DNA from 2 places in the Mycobacterium sp. MMS18-G62 genome. Region 1 is predicted to be linked to the other one. Evidence: predicted binding sites of a transcription regulator. Region 1 holds the regulator's gene; the other holds the start of a gene.

The links. The regulator LexA, encoded in region 1, represses DNA repair genes until DNA is damaged. The targets are predictions, from matches to a motif close to CGAACANNTGTTCG.
Region 2: a site for LexA is predicted at 3,567-3,580, ahead of ruvC (crossover junction endodeoxyribonuclease RuvC). Genes of this name have one in related genera too.

What each region holds. Positions count from the first base shown of each region.
Region 1 covers NZ_CM132662.1:4,038,508-4,048,459, reverse strand. The annotation lists gene sthA (Si-specific NAD(P)(+) transhydrogenase) at 1-94, shown strand, start outside; gene ACWW36_RS20185 (trypsin-like serine peptidase) at 108-905, opposite strand; gene ACWW36_RS20180 (proteasome assembly chaperone family protein) at 1,132-2,103, shown strand; gene ACWW36_RS20175 (alpha/beta fold hydrolase) at 2,163-3,185, shown strand; gene ACWW36_RS20170 (PhzF family phenazine biosynthesis protein) at 3,219-3,902, shown strand; gene nrdR (transcriptional regulator NrdR) at 3,913-4,377, opposite strand; gene ACWW36_RS20160 (LysM peptidoglycan-binding domain-containing protein) at 4,540-4,989, opposite strand; gene lexA (transcriptional repressor LexA) at 5,199-5,903, shown strand; gene ACWW36_RS20150 (LGFP repeat-containing protein) at 5,907-7,880, opposite strand; gene ACWW36_RS20145 (acyl-CoA dehydrogenase family protein) at 8,004-9,164, opposite strand; gene ACWW36_RS20140 (cyclic nucleotide-binding domain-containing protein) at 9,237-9,707, opposite strand; gene ACWW36_RS20135 (molybdopterin guanine dinucleotide-containing S/N-oxide reductase) at 9,878-9,952, shown strand, end outside.
Region 2 covers NZ_CM132662.1:4,184,592-4,194,543, forward strand. The annotation lists gene ACWW36_RS20925 (molybdopterin-containing oxidoreductase family protein) at 1-1,583, opposite strand, end outside; gene ACWW36_RS20930 (hypothetical protein) at 1,660-1,995, shown strand; gene ACWW36_RS20935 (alpha/beta fold hydrolase) at 1,970-2,818, opposite strand; gene ACWW36_RS20940 (TetR/AcrR family transcriptional regulator) at 2,886-3,482, shown strand; gene ruvC (crossover junction endodeoxyribonuclease RuvC) at 3,595-4,161, shown strand; gene ruvA (Holliday junction branch migration protein RuvA) at 4,158-4,745, shown strand; gene ruvB (Holliday junction branch migration DNA helicase RuvB) at 4,742-5,803, shown strand; gene ACWW36_RS20960 (DUF1304 domain-containing protein) at 5,813-6,199, shown strand; gene car (carboxylic acid reductase) at 6,265-9,807, opposite strand; gene ACWW36_RS20970 (maleylpyruvate isomerase N-terminal domain-containing protein) at 9,931-9,952, opposite strand, start outside.

The DNA of each region.
Region 1 (9,952 bases):
GGTCTTCAACTACCCGACATTCTCGGAGGCTTACAAGGTCGCGGCGCTGGACGTGATGAACAAGCTGCGGGCGCTCAACCAGTTCCGCACCTAGGCCTGTCGTCCGACTAACTGCAGTCGTCGCCGAACGCCGTCGGCGCCACATCCGCCGGGCCACCCGCCTCGGCGCGTGCCAGCAGCTGCCTGATCGCGTCGTCGAAAGGCGGTGAATACGAGACGTTTTCGTCGCAGCCGCCGCCGTCAAGGCCCCCGATCAGACCGACGACGGTCGAGCCGATGATCCAGGGCGCGCCAGACAGGCCGTCGACCAGCGCCGCGCACGGAAAGGACGGAAAGCCCGTGGCGGCCGGTGCGGTAGCCCCCTGACAGCCGATCGGGCCGCCGCCCTCGCCCAGTGCATAACCGGTGACGGTGACGACGGTGCCCGGCTTCGGGGCCGGACCCAGTGTCAGGCCCCCGCCCGCCTGCGCCTGGATCGTCCCGCCCGCATCGCGGCTCACCCGAGCGATCGCGAAGTCGGCCAGCGGGTCCTGGTTCGCCACCCAGCGAGGGTCCAGGTAGACCGCGTCCATGTGCCAGACGTCCTGCGCCGGTGCGTCGTTGAGCAAACCAGCGACGAAGTTCGTGTCGAGACCCTCCGCCACGCAGTGTGCGGCGGTGAGGATCAGGTCACCGCCGGCCGAGTCCAGCACAGCGCCGGAGCAGGTATGCAGATCGCCGCCGCCGAGGAACACCGCGCCGACCCGTCGGTCGGGCGGCATCCCCGTCGCGGTCGGTGCAGTGGCCGAACGCGCCGGGCTGGCCGCGGTTGGCGGCGCTGCCGGAGCGGGCCGCGCGCAGGACGGCGCCAGTGCGATGAGCAGCCCGGCCGCCAGTGCCGTCTTGGCGACCGCGGATATGCGCATCTGACGATCTTGCCCGAACCGGGCGCACACGGCATGTGGCAAACATCGCGACCGAGACGTTGAATGCCGCCCAGAACGGGCACCCCAGCTGGAATGCGGCAGTCTCGGTGTCGCGTTGGCACAGGTAGGTGGGGCCGCAATGGCGTCCGCCGCGAAATGCGCGACACTAGTGGTCTCGGTGGCGCGCCCGGTTGGGCGCGGCATCGAGGCGAGGAGGCAAGGCGAAATGGCTGATAACCCAGGTAGCCCAGAGCAGCACTACCACCCCGAACAGACCGGGATGTACGAGCTGGAGTTTCCCGCGCCGCAATTGTCATCGGACGACGGCCGTGGACCGGTGTTGATCCACGCCCTTGAGGGCTTCTCCGACGCCGGGCACGCGATTCGGCTGGCCGCCCAGCACCTCAAGAACACGTTGGACACCGAGCTGGTCGCATCGTTCGCGATTGACGAACTCCTCGACTACCGGTCGCGGCGCCCGCTGATGACGTTCAAGACCGACCACTTCACCCACTACGAGGAGCCAGAGCTCAACCTCTACGCCCTGCACGACACCGTGGGAACACCGTTTCTGCTCCTTGCCGGCATGGAACCCGACCTGCGCTGGGAGCGGTTCATCACCGCTGTACGCCTGCTGGCCGAGCGGCTCGGCGTCCGGCGGGTCATCGGTTTGGGCACCATCCCGATGGCGGTACCGCACACGCGCCCGATCACGATGACCGCGCATGCCAACGACAAGGAGCTGATCGCCGACCACACGCCATGGGTAGGCGAAGTGCAGGTGCCAGGGAGCGTGTCGAACCTGCTGGAGTTCCGGATGGCCCAGCATGGCCACGAGGTCGTCGGGTACACCGTGCATGTGCCGCACTATCTGGCACAAACCGACTATCCGGCCGCCGCAGAGGCGTTGTTGGCGCAGGTCGCCAAGAGCGGCTCGCTGCAGATTCCGCTGGCCGCGCTCGTGGAGGCCGGCGTCGAGGTGAACGACAAGATCAACGAACAGGTCACGGCGAGCAGCGAAGTCGCTCAAGTGGTGGAGGCGCTGGAGCGACAGTACGATGCCTTCGTTGCCGCTCAGGAGAATCGATCGCTGCTGGCGCGCGACGAAGACCTGCCCAGTGGCGATGAACTCGGCGCCGAGTTCGAACGATTCCTCGCCCAACAGGACGGTGACAAGTTCAAAGAGGACGACAAGTAGCCCTCACCGGCCCGACAACGAAGTTGGCGATAAATGACCGCGACAACGCAGCGGGCGCAATGAGCGAGCGAAAGCCCAACCTGCGCTCCGTGCGTGAACTCACACCGACGTTGCAGTTCCGCACCATCCACGGATACCGGCGTGCGTTCCGAGTGGCCGGCTCCGGGCCGGCGATCCTGTTGATCCACGGCATCGGCGACAACTCCACCACCTGGAGCACGGTGCAAAGCAAGCTCGCGCAGCGGTTCACCGTCATCGCCCCCGATCTGTTGGGCCACGGCAAATCCGACAAGCCGCGCGCCGACTACTCGGTCGCCGCCTACGCCAACGGCATGCGTGATCTGTTGAGTGTGCTCGACATCGACAACGTCACCGTCATCGGGCATTCGCTCGGCGGCGGAGTGGCCATGCAATTCGCCTACCAGTTCCCGCAATTGGTGGATCGGCTGATTTTGGTGGGCGCCGGCGGCGTGACCAAGGACGTCAACGTCGCGTTGCGATTCGCTTCGCTTCCGCTGGGCAGCGAGGCGCTCGCGCTGCTGCGGCTGCCGCTGCTTCTGCCTGCGCTGCAAGCCTTCGGCCGCGTCGCCGGGGCGATGTTCGGGTCGACGGGGCTGGGCCGCGACCTGCCCGACGTGCTGCGGATCCTCGCCGACCTACCGGAGCCCACCGCGTCGTCGGCGTTCGCCCGCACCTTGCGCGCGGTGGTGGATTGGCGCGGCCAGGTCGTCACGATGCTGGATCGATGTTATTTGACGCAATCCGTTCCAGTTCAGTTGATTTGGGGCACACGGGATTCGGTGATTCCCGTCAGCCACGCCGAGATGGCGCACGCCGCCATGCCCGGTTCACAGCTGGAGATCTTCGAGAACTCCGGACATTTTCCGTTCCACGACGATCCGGACCGCTTTGTCGAAGTCGTCGAGCGGTTCATCGATTCCACCGAGCCCGCCGTCTATGACCAGGAATACCTTCGCAGTCTGCTGCGCGACGGTATCGGCGAAGGCACCATTTCCGGGCCCGTCGACACCCGCGTCGCCGTACTCGACGCGATGGGCGCCGACGAGCGCAGCGCCACCTGATCAGGGCTTCGCGTCACCACGTAGCATCGGCCCATGGCCATCGACGTGACAGTGTTGCGCGTTTTCACCGACCCTGACGGCAACTTCGGAAACCCTCTCGGCGTCGTCGACGCCAGTACCGTCGAGCCCGGCGACCGCCAGCGCATCGCCACCCAATTGGGTTACAGCGAAACGATATTCATCGATGTGCCGCAACAGGGAGCGAGCAGCGCACACGCGCGGATCTATACCCCGGCCATCGAGCTGCCGTTCGCCGGACATCCGACCGTGGGCGCATCGTGGTGGCTGCGCGACCGAGGCACACCCATCCACACGCTGCAGGTCCCGGCCGGCATCGTGCAGGTCGCTTACGACGACGATGTGACCGCAGTGAGCGCGCGCTCGGAGTGGGCGCCGGAGTTCGCAATCTACGACGTGGCCTCAACCGATGAGCTGTTCGCCGCAGACCCGGACGACTACCCCGACGACGTGCAGAACTTCGTGTGGACATGGACCGACCGCGAGCAGGGCGTGCTGCGCGCGCGGATGTTCGCCGCGAGCCTGGGTGTGCCCGAGGATGAGGCGACCGGCGCGGCCGCGGTGCGGATCACCGACTACCTCAGCCGCGACCTGACGATCGTGCAGGGCAAAGGCTCGGTGATCTACACGCAATGGAGCCCGGAAGGTTGGGTCCGCATCGCCGGTCGCGTGGTCAGCGACGGCATCAAACAGATCTGAGGGCGGTCGGTCAGCCCTGTGCCGCGACGTCGCGGGCCGCGCGCAGTGCCTCGATCTCTCGTTCGAAGTCTTCGGCGGATTCGAACGAGCGGTACACCGAGGCAAACCGCAGGTAAGCCACCTCGTCGAGCTCACGCAACGGCCCCAGAATGGCCAACCCGACTTCGTGGCTGGGCACTTCGGGTGAGCCCGTCGCCCGAACGGCGTCCTCCACCTGCTGGGCTAACAGGTTCAGGGCGTCGTCGTCGACCTGACGGCCCTGGCATGCCCGCCGCACACCGCGGATCACCTTTTCCCGGCTGAACGGCTCCGTGACGCCACTGCGCTTGACGACGGCGAGTACCGCCGTCTCGACGGTGGTGAACCGGCGGCCGCATTCCGGACAGGAGCGGCGACGCCGAATGGCCTGGCCCTCGTCGGTTTCGCGGGAATCGACCACGCGAGAGTCGGGATGGCGGCAGAACGGACAGTGCATCACCGCTCCTTCGCCACGCGGACAGACAACTACCTCGAACGTCTCTGAGCGTACCTGCGCAGCCCCCGAGTAGCCCAGCACCGGGGAGTTTGGCCGGCAGACAGCGGCCCTGACGGCCAGAGACATTGGGCGGCAGCGTCTTTCACTGCTCACGGGCCGCCGTCAGCCGATCGGTGCGATCAGGGTCTGACCGGCGTCCAGCGCCACGGAATCGAGTTGGTTGAGCTCGCGGATGCGCTCTACCACCTGGCCCACGGGAGCCTCAGGAGCCACTCGATGGGCGACCTGCTGCAGCGTCTCCCCCATCTGGACCTGAACCACGGCCAGTCGATCCGGCACCGCGGTGGTGCCGGCCGCCATTTCACCGAATTGAGCCACCAGACCCAGCCACACGGTGATCGCCGCCGCGATCAGCGCCAGCCCCACCGTCGTCGCCGGGGTGATGGGCCTGCGGCGGTGCGACGCCCGCGACACCAGAACGCCGCTACCGCGGTAGCGCATCGGTGCCCCACCCGGACGCTGGGACTTGGGCCGCCGGCCGGTGCCTGCCTGCCGGAATCCCGGCCTGACCACCGGCGTCGCTTCAAATTCTCGGGTGTCGAGGATCGTCATGTGCCTGCCTTCCGCTCCGATGTTTTTCGCTCTTGTGTTCGAACATACTCGATCACATGTTCGATTTATAGAACGTGTGATCGAACTGTTGCAAACGATAGAGCGACCCACCGACAAATTTCGGCGGCCGATCGGGGGCTGACCCGCGAAGGCGACACGCCTCGAACACATGTTTGATTATCTTCGGTGGGCGGACTACATTCGGCGCCATGAGCGACGACAGCAGCGACAGCGGGGACGGCACCGTCGGTACTGGGCGCAGAACACCCACCGAAGGACTGACCGAGCGTCAGCGCACCATTCTGGAGGTCATCCGCGCGTCGGTGACTTCTCGCGGCTATCCGCCCAGCATCCGGGAAATCGGCGACGCCGTCGGGCTGACGTCGACGTCGTCGGTGGCTCATCAGTTACGGACACTCGAGCGCAAGGGCTACCTGCGGCGCGATCCCAACCGGCCGCGGGCCGTTGATGTGCGCGGCGTCGACGACAGCGTGACGCCGATCGTCGCGACCGATGTGGCGGGGTCGGATGCCCTGCCGGAACCGACGTTCGTGCCGGTGCTCGGCCGCATCGCCGCCGGCGGCCCGATTCTTGCCGAGGAAGCCGTGGAGGACGTCTTCCCGCTGCCACGTGAGCTGGTAGGCGAGGGCTCACTGTTTCTGCTCAAGGTGGTCGGCGACTCGATGGTCGACGCGGCCATCTGCGACGGCGACTGGGTCGTCGTTCGTCAGCAGAACGTCGCCGACAACGGCGACATCGTCGCGGCGATGATCGACGGCGAAGCCACCGTGAAGACGTTCAAGCGAACGCGTGGTCAGGTATGGCTGATGCCGCACAACCCCGCGTTCGACCCGATTCCCGGCAACGACGCCGCCGTGCTCGGCAAGGTCGTCACGGTTATCCGCAAGATCTAGCCGTCAATTCGCCCTGACGAAGCCGTTTGTGCGGGCGAATTCCTCGTTGACGAACCAGATTTCGGCACGCGCGTCGTCGTAGAGCGCGCTTCCGGGCGCCCAGTACAACCCCGACTTGGTGTCCGCCTTGATCGGGAAACCCTCCGGCGCCTGGTCGGAATCCTCCAGCGGCAGACGGAATGGAATGTCCTCGGGCGCCGGTTCTTCGATCACGATTCGCGCGTGACGGCCGGTATCGGTGAGAGGGTCGTGCTCGACGCGGGTCGGCGTCGTGTCGACCTTGTCGGGGTCGTCCTCCACCGTCTGCGCCGCAACGGGTTCCGGCGTCACGGCGGACTCCTGGCTCACCGCAGGTTCCTGCGCCGTGACCGCGTCGTCGGCATGGTCGGTGTGATCGGGGTGATCAGGGTGGTCGGTGTGCTCAGGTGATCCCCACAGGCTCATCGGCGCCGGCGGATAGTCGTGGCTTGCTGCTGAGGACGGCAACGAGCCAAGTCCCTCCTGCGCGTAGCGATCACCGAACAGCGCGGCGGCCCGCTCGTCTTCGGCCGGTTGCTGCCCCGCGCCGCCGGTCACTGGTTCGTAGGGCGCGACGCCGGGGCCGGCGTCGTCACCTTCCAGCCGGTTGTCGTCACGGCCGCGGCGGCGGTTGCGCACCGCCGCGAACGCGACGAGCCCGACCGACACCAGTATCGGGATGAGCGCAAGCAGCCACCACCAGTTCGGCGCAAACCACTTGTGCTGCTTGGTGTTTGACCCCGCAGGGGCGGTCGGTTCCTTGGGTACGTCCTGCCCCGGCACCTTGAGACCGGCGAGCCGGGACGCCAGATTGGCCGGCTCGGTGCTGAACGCGTTCTTCGACCGGTCCCACGAGACCACTCCGCCGCTGAACCGCTGCGTGAGGACATCGCCGCTCTCGGTCTGGTCGGCGATCGGCGCGCCAAGCGGGCCGGCGGCGCCGTCCAGTTTCTGCCAGGCGGCATTCATGGCGCCGCGCACGATGACCGCGCCGTAGTCGGGTGTCCAGAAGATGACCGGCTGGTCCTCGGCGGCGAAACTGGTCATCCGGCTTTCGGTCGGGAGCCCACCGTCGACCTCGTTGGAGGTCGGGAAGCCCAGGTCGCCCTGCGGGCCACCGACGCTTTCGTACTTGGCGAGCACCTGACCGGTGACGACGTTCGCTCCGGTAGCGGGGCTATAGAAGATCTTTCCGCCTGCGAAGTTCTGGCCGAGGCCGTCCTTGCCGATCGGATATGGGGCGCCCTGCGCGGCGCCCAGCGGTCCCAGCGCCCCGCCTGCGGCGCGCCGCGCGGCGTTGATGGCCGAGGTCGGGTCTTCGGGGATGGTCAGGCCGGCCAGCTCACCTGCCAGCTCAGGGGGATCAGTCGTGAATGTCTTGGCCTTGGTGTCATAAGAGATCTCGCCGCCGGTGAACTTCTGCGAGACGACGGCGCCGCGGTACATCTCGTCCTCGGCGGGCACGCCCAGCTGCCCGGCCGAGCCTCCGAGTTTGTCCCAGGCGGCGTTGATGGCTCCGCGCACCACCCGCGCTCCAGTGCCAGGGGTCCAGAAAATCACCGGTTTATCGGCCGCGCTGAACGTGGTGTTCCGGCTGTCCTGTGCGCGGCCCGGGCCTTCGTCGATGGTCGGAAATCCGAGGTCGCTGTCGCCCGGTCCGCCCAGCGACTCGTACTTCTCCAGGATCGCGCCGGTCATGATGTGGGCGCCCGTGGCGGGGGTGAAGAAGATCTTGCCGCCTGCGAAGTTCTGGCCGAAGCCTTCTCCGACCGGATAGACGTCACCGTCCTTGGGGCCGAGCGCACCGGTGGGGCCACCGCCTCCGTCATATGCGGCGTTGATCGCGTCGTTGGCGTCACTTTCCGGAGTTGCCGCCGCGACCGGTGCCAGCAGGACGGCCACTCCGACTGCGAGCAGACCGATGGCCGCCCGCACGAGCACCGTGCTACGCCCGCTCATTTATCCTCCCCGCAATCAGCGCAAAAAATTCCTTGAAAAGTATCGCGCCCGTCAACTTTGCGTCAGCAGACGACGAATACCAAGGAGCATCGCCGATCTTGGAGAGAAAATACCTGTCCGGGCTCAGACGCCCATGCTGCGGCCGATGATCTCCTTCATGATTTCGGTCGTTCCGCCATAAATTGTCTGGACACGTGAATCGAGATAAGCGCGGGCAACCGGATATTCACGCATATATCCGTAGCCACCGTGCAATTGCAGACAGCGATCGATGAGATACACCTGTTTTTCGGTGGAATACCACTTGGCCATCGCGGCCTGCTCGGCAGTCAGCTTCTCGTCGAGGTGTAGCCGCAGAAATTCGTCGACCATGATCCGCACCACCGTCGCCTCGGTCGCCAGCTCGGCGAGCAGAAACCGGCTGTTCTGCTGGCTGCCGATCGGGCGTCCAAATGCCTTGCGTTCCTTGGCATATTGCAGTGTGTCCTCAAGGACGGCTTCCATCGCGGTCGCGGCCATCACCGCGATGCTGATGCGCTCCTGCGGCAGGTTCTGCATCAGGTAGACGAAGCCCATGCCCTCCTCGCCGAGCAGGTTTTCTGCGGGCACCTTCACATCGGTGAACGACAGCTCGGCCGTGTCCTGGGCATCGAGGCCGATCTTGTCGAGTTTTCGGCCGCGCTCAAAGCCCTCCATGCCCCTCTCGACGACGAGAAGCGAGAAGCCCATCGCGCCCTTGTCGGGGTCTGTGCAGGCCACCACGATCACCAGGTCGGCGTTGATGCCGTTGGTGATGAAGGTTTTCGCGCCGTTGAGGACGTAGTGATCGCCGTCCTTGACCGCGCGGGTCTTGATGCCCTGCAAGTCACTTCCCGTACCCGGCTCGGTCATGGCGATCGCGGTGATGAGTTCACCGGTGCAGAACTGCGGCAGCCACCGCCGCTTCTGGTCCTCGTTGGCCAGCCGCAGCAGATACGGGGCGACCACGTCGTTGTGCAGCCCGAACCCGATGCCGCTGTAACGGCCCGCGGTGGTCTCCTCGGTGATGATGACGTTGTAGCGGAAGTCAGGGTTGCCGCCGCCGCCGTACTCCTCGGGCACTGCCATCCCGAGAAAGCCCTGCTTACCCGCTTCGAGCCACACGCCGCGGTCGACGATCTTGTCGGCCTCCCACTGCTCGTGATACGGCGCGACATGCCGGTCCAGGAACGCGCGGTAGGACGCGCGGAACAGGTCGTGTTCGGGCTCGAACAACGTGCGCTCGTAGTGGACGACGCCGCCCATGGCTGACCTCCGGTGACTGGTACGGGCTGTTACCGCGAACCTACCCCATCCAACCGGATGGTTGGGCGGCGGTCAGGCCGTCGGAGTGTCGACCCGGTAAAGGTCCAGGAGTCGATACCTGAGGCCGTCGAGACGGTGACCCAGGACCGCAGCGACGCGCTTCAACATCTCGTATCCGAGTTCGTGGTCCTCCTCGCATTTGCCGCGCAGGCATCCGCCATCGAACACGATGGCGCGCGTCGGCTTCGTCGCGCGCGCGTCGAATCGCCAGCGATACGGCGGTATCAACCACGACCAACCCAAGACGTCGCCGGTTTCCAAAGTCTCGATCGTCATGGCGCCACGGCCGGGTGCAAAGACTTCGAGGGTGACTTGCCCCTCTCGGATGAGATAGAAGTTGCTCGCATCTTCGCCTTCTCTGACGACAAGATCGCCGGCGTCGAAACGCATGTTCGCCGCACACCCCACCGCCATTTGGAGATAACGCGGATCCAAGTCGGCGAAAAATGGATGGCCGGCCAAGACGCCTTCAAGCGTGCGCATCGCATTGCCCTTACCCGATACTCGCCGCCGCGCTCAGCGCCTGCGCCGCGCCGACAGCACTGACACGACGCTATCCAGCGGCCGCACCCGACGGGGCGTTTTCGACGCGCAGCTCTGACACGGTGCGCACGGCACGCAAGACGCACCTGCCCCGCCATAGACTCTGGCCCATGGCCGCCCCCACAAGCCTCACGCATTGGGGTGCGTTCACCGCGGGCATCGAAGCCGGCGACATCGCCTCCGTC
Region 2 (9,952 bases), 150 kb from region 1:
TCCAACCGTTCGATGTGTCGTTCGACCCAGGCGGCAGGCAACTCGCGCGGAGCCTCTGCCCAGCCGGTGGCCGTGAGCTCGTCATATGCAACCCTGCCGCCGCCGCTGACTCGGGCCAGCATCTCCTCGTCCGTGGCGGTGGTATCGGCCAGCTCGTGACCAAGTCGCCGACCGAGTTCGGCGAGCACCCACCACATCGAGCGTCGCTGGCCGGCGGGTGCGACGACGGCGGGGGTGTACTGCGCCGAGATCCGGGGCGCCAGGATGTCCCACAGCGTGACGTCGGGCCGCTCGAGCTGATCGGTGGTGGGCAGCACGTGTGTCGACAGCGCGGTCGTCTCGTTCGGCAGAATCTCCGTGGTCGCCAGCACGTCGAGTTTCTCGAGCGCCGGCGCCAGTGAGGCGGTGTCGGGAAACGCGGTGATCATGTTCCCGCCCAGGTTCAGAAACGCCCGGATGTTTCCCGCGTTGATCTCGTCGGGCAGCACCGCGCACGGCCACTCCCTCAAGAACGACTGCGTCTCCGGACGGCTGCGTGGTCCTGGCCCAAAGGTTCCTTCCGGCGGTGAGAGCGGCAGCTCGAAGCCCTCCAGCTGGTAGGCGAATCCGGGATGAAACCACAACCCGCCGGGCTGGTTCATCGAACCGGTGATGACCATCAACGACCACGAAAGCCATTGCGTCACATTGGCACTCGCGGACATGGTGATACCGGTCCCGACGTCGACCGCGATGCGGCCGGCACGGCGAATCGAGGCAAGCAACTGCTCCAGCGCAGCCTCGGGCACATCGGCGAGTGCGGCCGCGTGCCGCAACGTGAACGGCTCGACCGCCGCAGCGAGCAGGTCGGCGTCTTGGGCATGCGCATTCACGCCGTCGCGCAGTACCTCGCGAACCAGGTACGCCAGCACCGCGTAATCGGTGCCCGGCCGCGGCGCCAGATGGTGCGTCGCCAGCCGTGCGGTTTCGGTGTGGCGAGGGTCGACGACCCACACCTCGGCGTGCGTGGCCAGGTCGCGGATTGCGCCTCTGGGGTTCGGCAGACCGATTGTGTGGCCATGGGAGACAACGGGATTGCTGCCGATCAACATCACAAACGTGGCATTGCCGTAGTCGGGGCGACCGGTCAGCGCCTGCGATCCCGCCATCAAGTCGGAGATCAACACCTTGGCCGTGCCGTCGATCGTCAACGGACTGAATTTGGCAGGCGTTCCGATCGCCGCGTGCAGTTGTTGTGCGACGCGGTAGCCGACGGCGTCCATGCCCACACCCGTACCGAAGAGGATGCCGACCGACTCCGGCCCGTGGCGGTCGATGGTGTCGCGTAGCTTCGCGCCGAGGTCGTCGAGCGCGACATCCCACGTCGTGTCTTGGAGCGTGCCGTCGACGCGGATCTGCGGACGCTCCAACCGCTTCGGGTGGTGATGGATCTGCGGCAGCGCGCGGCCCTTCGGGCAGGTATAGCCCTGCGAGAACGGGTGATCGCGGTCGCCGTGCACTGCCTTGACTTCATCGCCGTCGACTTCCACGAGAATCCCGCAGACCGACGTGCATACCCGGCAGAAGCTTCGGACGGTGGGCATGACGCAGACCGTACTCGGCTTGCCTGCATTTCATGAATAATTCCTTAGCTGAAGCGAATCCCAACCAGGAGGCGGCATGGCCAAGGTGACGGTGGCGGACCCAGATGGCACTGAATGGACGGTGCGTCGTTGGTGGTTCACGGCGATGCCCTACCAAAGCGGCATCGATTTCCTCGACATGATCATCTTCGTCATCGTGCTGCCGTTCATGTTGGCGTGGCCGTTCTGGCTTGCGTCCAAGTGGCTCGGCGCGCGATGGTCCATTGTCATCGAGCGCGACGGTACCAAGGTCGGGGAAGAGAAGGTGCGTGGCTGGCGCCGGTCCGGCGAACGCATCCAGGAGATCGCCCGCTCCGCAGAGGCAGGGACGTTGACGCAGTACGCGACTACCCCCGAGAGCTCTGCGTCGTAAGGAAATTGCCGATAGCTCGGGCCGTCGCGTCTGGTTGATCGAGCATGACCAGCACGTAGGCGTCGTCCACGTAGCGCAGTTGACCCTTCGGCAGCAGGGCGGCCAGGCGTTCACCATGCTCGGCCGGCATGACCGGGTTGCGGCTCCACAGCACGAGCGCCGGGCCGTCGAATTCCTTGAGCCGGTTGGTGGCACGAATCAGGTCCGCGCCGTCGAACTTGGTGCGGCAGTACTTGACGAGGTCGCGCCGGACCCGCCGGTCGGTCATCCCGGCCGCTAACCACGCATCGACGATGTCTTGGGGGACAGGCTTTTTCGCCATTTGACCGAACATCAGCCATTGCCGGCGCAGCCATCCGATCTTCAGCTGGCGCATCGCGAGCCACACCGTCTGCGTGGTGCGACTCGCCAACCATGCCACCTTGCCGGGAAACCCCGGCGGAAAGTTGTCGAACGCCTCGGACGGGCAGATCACCAGCCGACCAACGCGTTTGTCGCGGCCGATGTCGGTGAGAAAGATCGGTCCGCCCCAGTCGGAGACCACCAGCGTGACGTCGGTCAGATCGAGCGCGTCCAGAAAATCTGCGACCAGCCCCACCATTCCGGGCAGGGTCAGATCCGCGTCCTCGCGCATCGGGATGCGGTGACCGCCCATCGGCAGCACGGGCAGCAGGTAGCGGAATTGCTTCGGCAACAGTGGAACCGCGAGGTTCCACTGTGCGTCATTCATCAGCAGGCCGTGCAGCAGCACGACCGGCGGACCGTGCGGGTCGCCCTCTTCGCGGTATTCGACGGTTCCAGCGGTGACCTCAACAGACTTCATGGCGACCCCTCGGCAATAGAACGCTGATTCTAGAACGTATGCTCTAGTCTGTAACCGGGAGGCGACGATGGCAAGGTTCACGAGGGACTCGATCCTGACCGCTGCCGTGGAGCTGATGCGGCGCAAGGGATACGGCGCCGTCGGCATGAAGGACATCGTCCAGGCCTCAGGGGCGCCGATCGGCTCGCTGTATCACCACTTCCGCGACGGCAAGGTGCAGATCGCTCGCGAAGCCCTGGTCAACGCCGGTCGCGCCTACGCACTGCTCATCCCGTCGATCGTCGACGACTACACCGACCTCGGCGCAGCCGTCGACGCGGTGTTCACCCAGGCCGCCGAGGACATGGCCGAAACCGGGTTCGCCAACATGTGCCCGGTCGCCAGCGTCGCGGCGGAGGTCGCCGATACCGTCGAGGAGTTGCGTGAAACCACCGCCGAGGTCTTTCAGTCGTGGGTGGACGGGGGAAGCGCCTACTTCGCGTCACGGGGACTGGATCCGACGCAAGCCCGCGACGTCGCGCTCGCTTTGATCGGCGCGCTTGAGGGCGCCTTCGTACTGGCCCGCACTCTGCGCAGCACCGAACCGCTGCTCGCCGCGGGACGCGCCCTGGCCCCCCAATATCGCGGAGTGGCATTGGCGGCCAAGATTGCTGCATGGCAGTAGTCCTCGACCATGGCGACCGCTCCGGCCAGTACCGGATCTGAGCGTGTCCCTGCCGGAAACCGTCGGTCCGCGGGGTTACCGTGTCGAACAGGTGTTCACAGAAGGGGCTCGCGTGCGGGTAATGGGAGTCGACCCCGGCCTGACGCGATGCGGGCTGTCCGTCATCGAGGGCGGCACGGGGCGTCAGGTCATCGCACTCGACGTCGATGTGGTTCGCACCCCCGCCGGTGAACCTCTGCATCGGCGGCTGCTGACCATCAGCGATACGGTCGAGCACTGGATGGACACCCACCGGCCCGACGTCATCGCGATCGAGCGTGTGTTTTCCCAACAGAACGTGTCGACGGTGATGGGCACCGCACAAGCCGGTGGCGTCGTCGCGCTGGCGGCGGCCAAACGCGACATCGACGTTTACTTCCATACGCCCAGCGAGGTCAAGGCCGCCGTCACCGGCAACGGCAACGCGGACAAGGCACAGGTCACCGCGATGGTCACCAGAATCCTTGCGCTGCAAACCAAACCGACACCAGCCGACGCCGCTGACGCGCTGGCGCTGGCCATCTGCCACTGCTGGCGCGCCCCGATGATCGCCCGGATGGCGGCCGCGGAGGCGCTGGCCGCCGAGCAACAACGCAAGTACAAGGCGACGTTAAAGGCAAAGGCAAAGGCGGCACGATGATCGCATCCGTTCGCGGCGAGGTACTCGACATCGCTTTGGACCACGTTGTCATCGAGGCCGCCGGTGTCGGCTACAAGGTGATGGCGACTCCTTCGACGCTGGCCACGCTGCGCCGTGGCACCGAAGCCCGATTGATCACGGCGATGATCGTGCGGGAGGACTCGCAGACGCTGTACGGGTTCGCCGACGCCGACGCCCGTGACCTGTTCCTCACCCTGCTCGGTGTGTCCGGCGTCGGCCCGAAGATCGCACTTGCCACCCTGGCCGTGTATGACTCACAGTCGTTGCGGCAGGCGCTCGCCGACGGGGATGTCACCGCACTGACGCGCGTGCCCGGCATCGGCAAGCGCGGCGCCGAACGCCTGGTGCTGGAGCTGCGCGACAAGATCGGCCCCGTGACACCTGCGGGAACCGTCGCCTTGAATGGGCATTCGATACGCGGTCCGGTCGTGGAAGCACTTGTGGGACTTGGCTTTGCGCTCAAGCAGGCGGAGGAGGCCACCGACAAGGTGTTGGCCAACGAGCCGGAGGCCACCACGTCGAGCGCGCTGCGCTCGGCGCTGTCGATGCTGGGTAAGAAATGAGCCGGTTCGAAGACGACGAGGAGGCCGAAGACCGCGAGGTCTCGGCGGCGCTGACCGTCGGCGAGGGCGATATCGACGCCAGCCTGCGGCCGCGGTCACTGCGTGAGTTCATCGGCCAGCCGAGGGTGCGCGAGCAGCTGCAGTTGGTCCTCGAGGGTGCGAAGAACCGCGGCAGCACACCGGATCACATTCTGCTGTCGGGTCCGCCCGGCCTGGGCAAGACGTCGCTGGCGATGATCATCGCCGCCGAACTCGGGTCGTCGCTGCGCGTCACGTCAGGTCCCGCGCTGGAGCGCGCGGGCGATCTGGCGGCGATGCTGTCCAATCTCGTCGAGCACGATGTGTTGTTCATCGACGAGATCCACCGCATCGCCCGGCCCGCCGAGGAAATGCTGTACCTGGCGATGGAGGACTTCCGCGTCGACGTCGTGGTCGGTAAAGGCCCTGGCGCCACGTCGATTCCGCTCGAGGTCGCACCGTTCACCCTCGTCGGCGCTACCACGCGGTCGGGGGCGCTGACCGGTCCGCTGCGTGACCGCTTCGGCTTCACCGCGCACATGGACTTCTATGAGCCGTCCGAGCTGGAGCGGGTGCTGTCCCGATCGGCGGGCATCCTCGGCATCGAGCTGGGCGCCGACGCCGGCGCGGAGATCGCCCGGCGCTCCCGCGGCACGCCGCGCATCGCCAACCGGCTGCTGCGCCGAGTCCGCGACTACGCGGAGGTGCGCGCCGACGGCATCATCACCCGCGACATCGCCAAGTCTGCGCTCGAGGTCTACGACGTCGACGAGCTCGGGCTCGACCGCCTTGACCGAGCCGTATTGTCCGCGCTCACACGTAGTTTCGGTGGCGGGCCCGTTGGGGTGTCCACGCTGGCCGTCGCGGTGGGGGAGGAGGCCACCACGGTCGAGGAGGTGTGTGAGCCGTTCCTGGTGCGCGCGGGAATGATTGCGCGCACGCCACGCGGACGGGTCGCCACGGCTCAGGCGTGGACTCATCTGGGCATGACGCCGCCGAGCGGAGTCAGCGGCCTTGGGCAGGCAGGACTGTTCGACTAGGAGGGCCAAATGATCTATGCCGGTTTGATTTTCGCGGGTCTTGCGGCCCTGCTCCATGTCTACATCTGGGTGATGGAGTCGCTGACTTGGACGTCGGTGCGTACCCGCAAGACGTTCGGCATCACCGAGGAGGAGGCGCTGGCTACCAAGGAGCTCGCGTTCAACCAGGGTTTCTACAACCTGTTCTTGGCCATCGTCACCGCGGTGGGGATGGTCGCCGTGTTCACCGATCACCGCGCAGTCGGCGTGGCGCTTGTGTTCGCGGGCGTCGGGTCGATGCTGGCCGCGGCGGTGGTGCTGCTTGTGTCGTCACCGGACAAAGCCCGCGCCGCCGTCACACAGGGAATTCTGCCGTTGATTGCGATCGCGCTCCTTGGCGTGGGCCTGGCGATGTAGCAGTCGGTCGCATTACGTGCTGCTGTGCCCACCTCGCGGCGACTTTGTCGGCCGAAGGTGGGCAGTCAGAGCATGTTGGGTGAACGTGCCCCCTGCAGCAGTCCGAGCAGTTGCAGGTCGGTGACGTACTTGACGATGACCTCCCGCGTCACGTGCGGAATGTCTTTGTCCGGCCCGATCTTTGCGTCCTGAACCGCGGTGCGGAACCGGTCTGTCGGCGCCATCGAGCCGCGGATCGGCTTCTCTGGATGCTGATAGTTGTGCAACAGCGGAAGCAGCGACGCCTGACGCTGACGCTCCGGTAGCGCGCGGATCGCGGTCTCGAACCGGCCTAGCCATTGGCCGTAGTCGGCGATCCGCGCTATCGCGTAGCCGGCGTCGATCAGCCAGTCGACGTACTCGTCGAGCCCGATTCCGTCGTCGTAGGGATTCATCACGTGGTAGGTCTCGAATCCGTCGACGACATGCGCACCGATGGTCGAGATCGCCTCGGCGATGAATTCGACTGGTAGACCGTCGTAATGAGCCCGCTGCCGATTGCCGTCGGCGTCGAGTTCATAGAACGACCCCGGCGCAATCCCGGTGGCAACCAGGCTCAGCATTGTCCGGGTGAACATGTCCGGCAGGTTGAGCTGGCCGGCATATGTGGTGTCGGCAAGGATCATGTCGCAGCGGAACACCGAAACCGGAAGGCCGCACAGATCATTGGCCTCGCGCAGCAGCACCTCGCCTGCCCATTTGCTGTTCGAGTAGCCGTTGGCGTAGCTGTCGTCCACCTTGCGAGTGGCACTGATGGCCCGGATGTCGCCGTCCTCGCTGAACTTGCCGGGTTCGATGCCGGCGCCGACACCGATGGTCGACACGTAAACGAACGGCTTGCGCTTCGCGGTGAGCGCGACGCGGATCAGCTCCGCGGTGCCCAGCGCATTGGGGCCGAACAGCTGGCTGTACGGCAGGACATGGTTGACCAGTGCGGCTGGGTCGACGATCAGATCGACCGTGTCGGCCAACCGCTGCCAGGTCTGCTCATCGAGGCCGAGGTTGGCTTCTCCCTTGTCGCCGGCAAGCACTTCGAGGTGATCGGCGGCCAATTCCCGGTAGTGCCGCAACAATTCGGGATCACCGGAATCGAACGTCCCGTCGAGCCGTTCGCGCGCGGCGGCATCGTCCTTGGCGCGCACAAGGCAAATCACCTTGCCGTCGACGAGGTCCATCCGTTCGAGCCACTCCAGGGCCAGATAGCGGCCGAGGAACCCTGTCGCACCCGTCAGCAGGACCGTGCGGACTTCGGAGCTCGGACCCGGTAGTGATGGAGCCGCGGCAAGAGTCGCAGCGTCGACGAACTTGTCCAGCGTCAGGTCACGGGCATGCACCTCGACGGCGTCGCGGCCATGCACCGACGCGAACGTCGGCCTCTTGCTGCCGGGCTGGCGCTCGGACTCGATGTAGGCGGCCAGCGAGGTCAGATCGGTGGCCGGGCTGACGATGACGCCGACGGGCACGTCGATGTCGTAGATCTCGTGAAGCAGATTCGCGAACGTCAACGCGGACAGCGAATCCCCGCCGAGGTCGGTGAAGTGCGCGTCGGGTTGCAGATCGGCCGCCGCCGTGCCCAGCAGCGCGCCCGCGGCACGGCTGATGGTCTCGAGCACCGGACGGTCGGCGCCATGCAGGCGCAGCTCGCGCAATTCGCTGGCCTGGCTGTCGGCCAGGTCGGTGTAGAGCTGTTCGAGCCGGTCTCCGTAGTACTCCTTGAGTTTCGGCCGCGCCAGCTTCCGGATGCCGGTCAGCAGACCGTTCTCGAGCGTGAAAGGCGTTGTCTCGATGATGAAGTCGCGCGGTATTTCGTAGGACTGCAGACCCGCGACCCTGGCAACATCTTGCAGTGACTCCGCGATCAGTGGTTTGAGCGCCTCCACGTCGTGGCGGGCCAATGCGTCGTCGGTAGGCACGATGACGGCCAGCAGATACGACCGAGCGCTGTTGCCGTAGACGAAGATCTGCCGGATCAGCGGGCTGTCACCGAAGACGGCTTCCAACTTGGCGACGGTGACGAACTCGCCCTGCGAGAGCTTGAGCACGTTGTTGCGGCGGTCCAGATACGTGAGCTGGTCCGGTCCCACCTCGGCCACGATATCGCCGGTGCGGTAATAGCCGTCGGCGTCGAACACGTCGGCGGTGACCTCAGGTCGCTTGTAGTAACCGGGGAACAGCGTCTCGGACTTGACCAACAGCTCACCGCGGGGATGGGGCCGATCGGTGCGGAAATACCCGAGTTCGGGAACGTCGACCAGCTTGTAGTCGATCACGGGTGGACGTTGCAGTTGACCGTCGACGAACACCGCGCCGGCCTCGGTGGAGCCGTATCCGTCAGTCAAATGGACGTCGAGCAGAGACTCGACGAAAGTCTTCATCTCTGACGAGATGGGCGCGGAGCCCGTCATCGCCGAGATGAACCGTCCGCCAAGCAGGTTCTGCCGCATGTCGGCAAGCACGTCGGTTTCGACGGCCCATCGGTCGGCGTCGCCGGTGGACCGGCGGTCGACTTCGCTCTGGAACTCCTGAAAGATCATGTCCCAGATCCGCGGCACGAAACTCAGCTGCGTGGGCCGGACCAGGGCCAGGTCCTCGAGGAAGGTCGAAAGATCGCTTCTGGCAACGAAATACCCGGTGCCGCCGGCGCCCAGCGTCGCATACAGAATGCCACGGCCCATCATGTGGCTCATCGGCATGAAGTTCAGCGTGATCGACGGGGTGGCGCCTTCGTTGCCCCACATCGCCATGGCTGAGCGGCGCCACGAGTTGGCGACGAGATGCTCGGGGTACATCGCGCCCTTCGGCGTGCCAGTGCTACCGGAGGTGTAGATCAGGAGTGCCAACGGGTCGTCGTCCTCAGAGACGAAGGGCCGCACCGCCGGAAGCCGCCTGCCGCGGTCCAGGATCTCGATCAGCGTATCGACCTGAATGGTGCTGCCTGCCTCATACAGGCGGGCCTTCGCCGCATCCAGCGCGTCGCGCTGGTCATCGACCTGCGGGTGATGGTCGAAGACGACGAGCCTCGACACATGCTCGGCGGCGAGCGCCAATTCGACGGCGTCGTCGAGGAAGTCGACGCTCGACGCGATCACTACCGGCTCGGTCTCGGCGACGATGGGCCGTAGCTGTGTGAGGGGCGCGCTGGTCTGCATGGGCACGGACACCGCACCGAGCCCGACGAGTGCGAGGTCGACGGTCGTGTAATCCACGCTGGTGAAGCCGAGCAGCGCGACGCGGTCACCAGGACGCACGTCGTAGGCCATCGCGTTGACGACGGCGCGGAAGCGGTCGGACAGCTCGGCGTAGGTGATGGTCTCGAACTGCGGCAGTAATTCGGCGGATGTGCGGCCGGACACAGGGTCCTCGACGAACCGAACGGCACGCTGTCCGAGCGCGGGTCGATCCGCATAGCCATCAAGGACATTGCGCACGATCTGCGGCAGTCTCAGCTCGGGCGCTTCGATTGCCTTCGCCACTGCTTCGCTCGGTCGCGCGGCGGCGAACTGGGGGTCTGTCGCGTAGAGATCGGCGATGCGGCGTGCAAGCCGCGCGTCACTTGTATCAGTCGACATCAATAATCCTCGGCAAATTGCAGGTATTGGTGGCGCGACGCTGCGCCTACTCGAAACTACGTTAGTAAAACTAACTTTATTCCGTACCTAGCTGCCAGTTCGCTGTGAGTGCTGTGACGGTCCTCACCGGATCGCAGGCACTGCG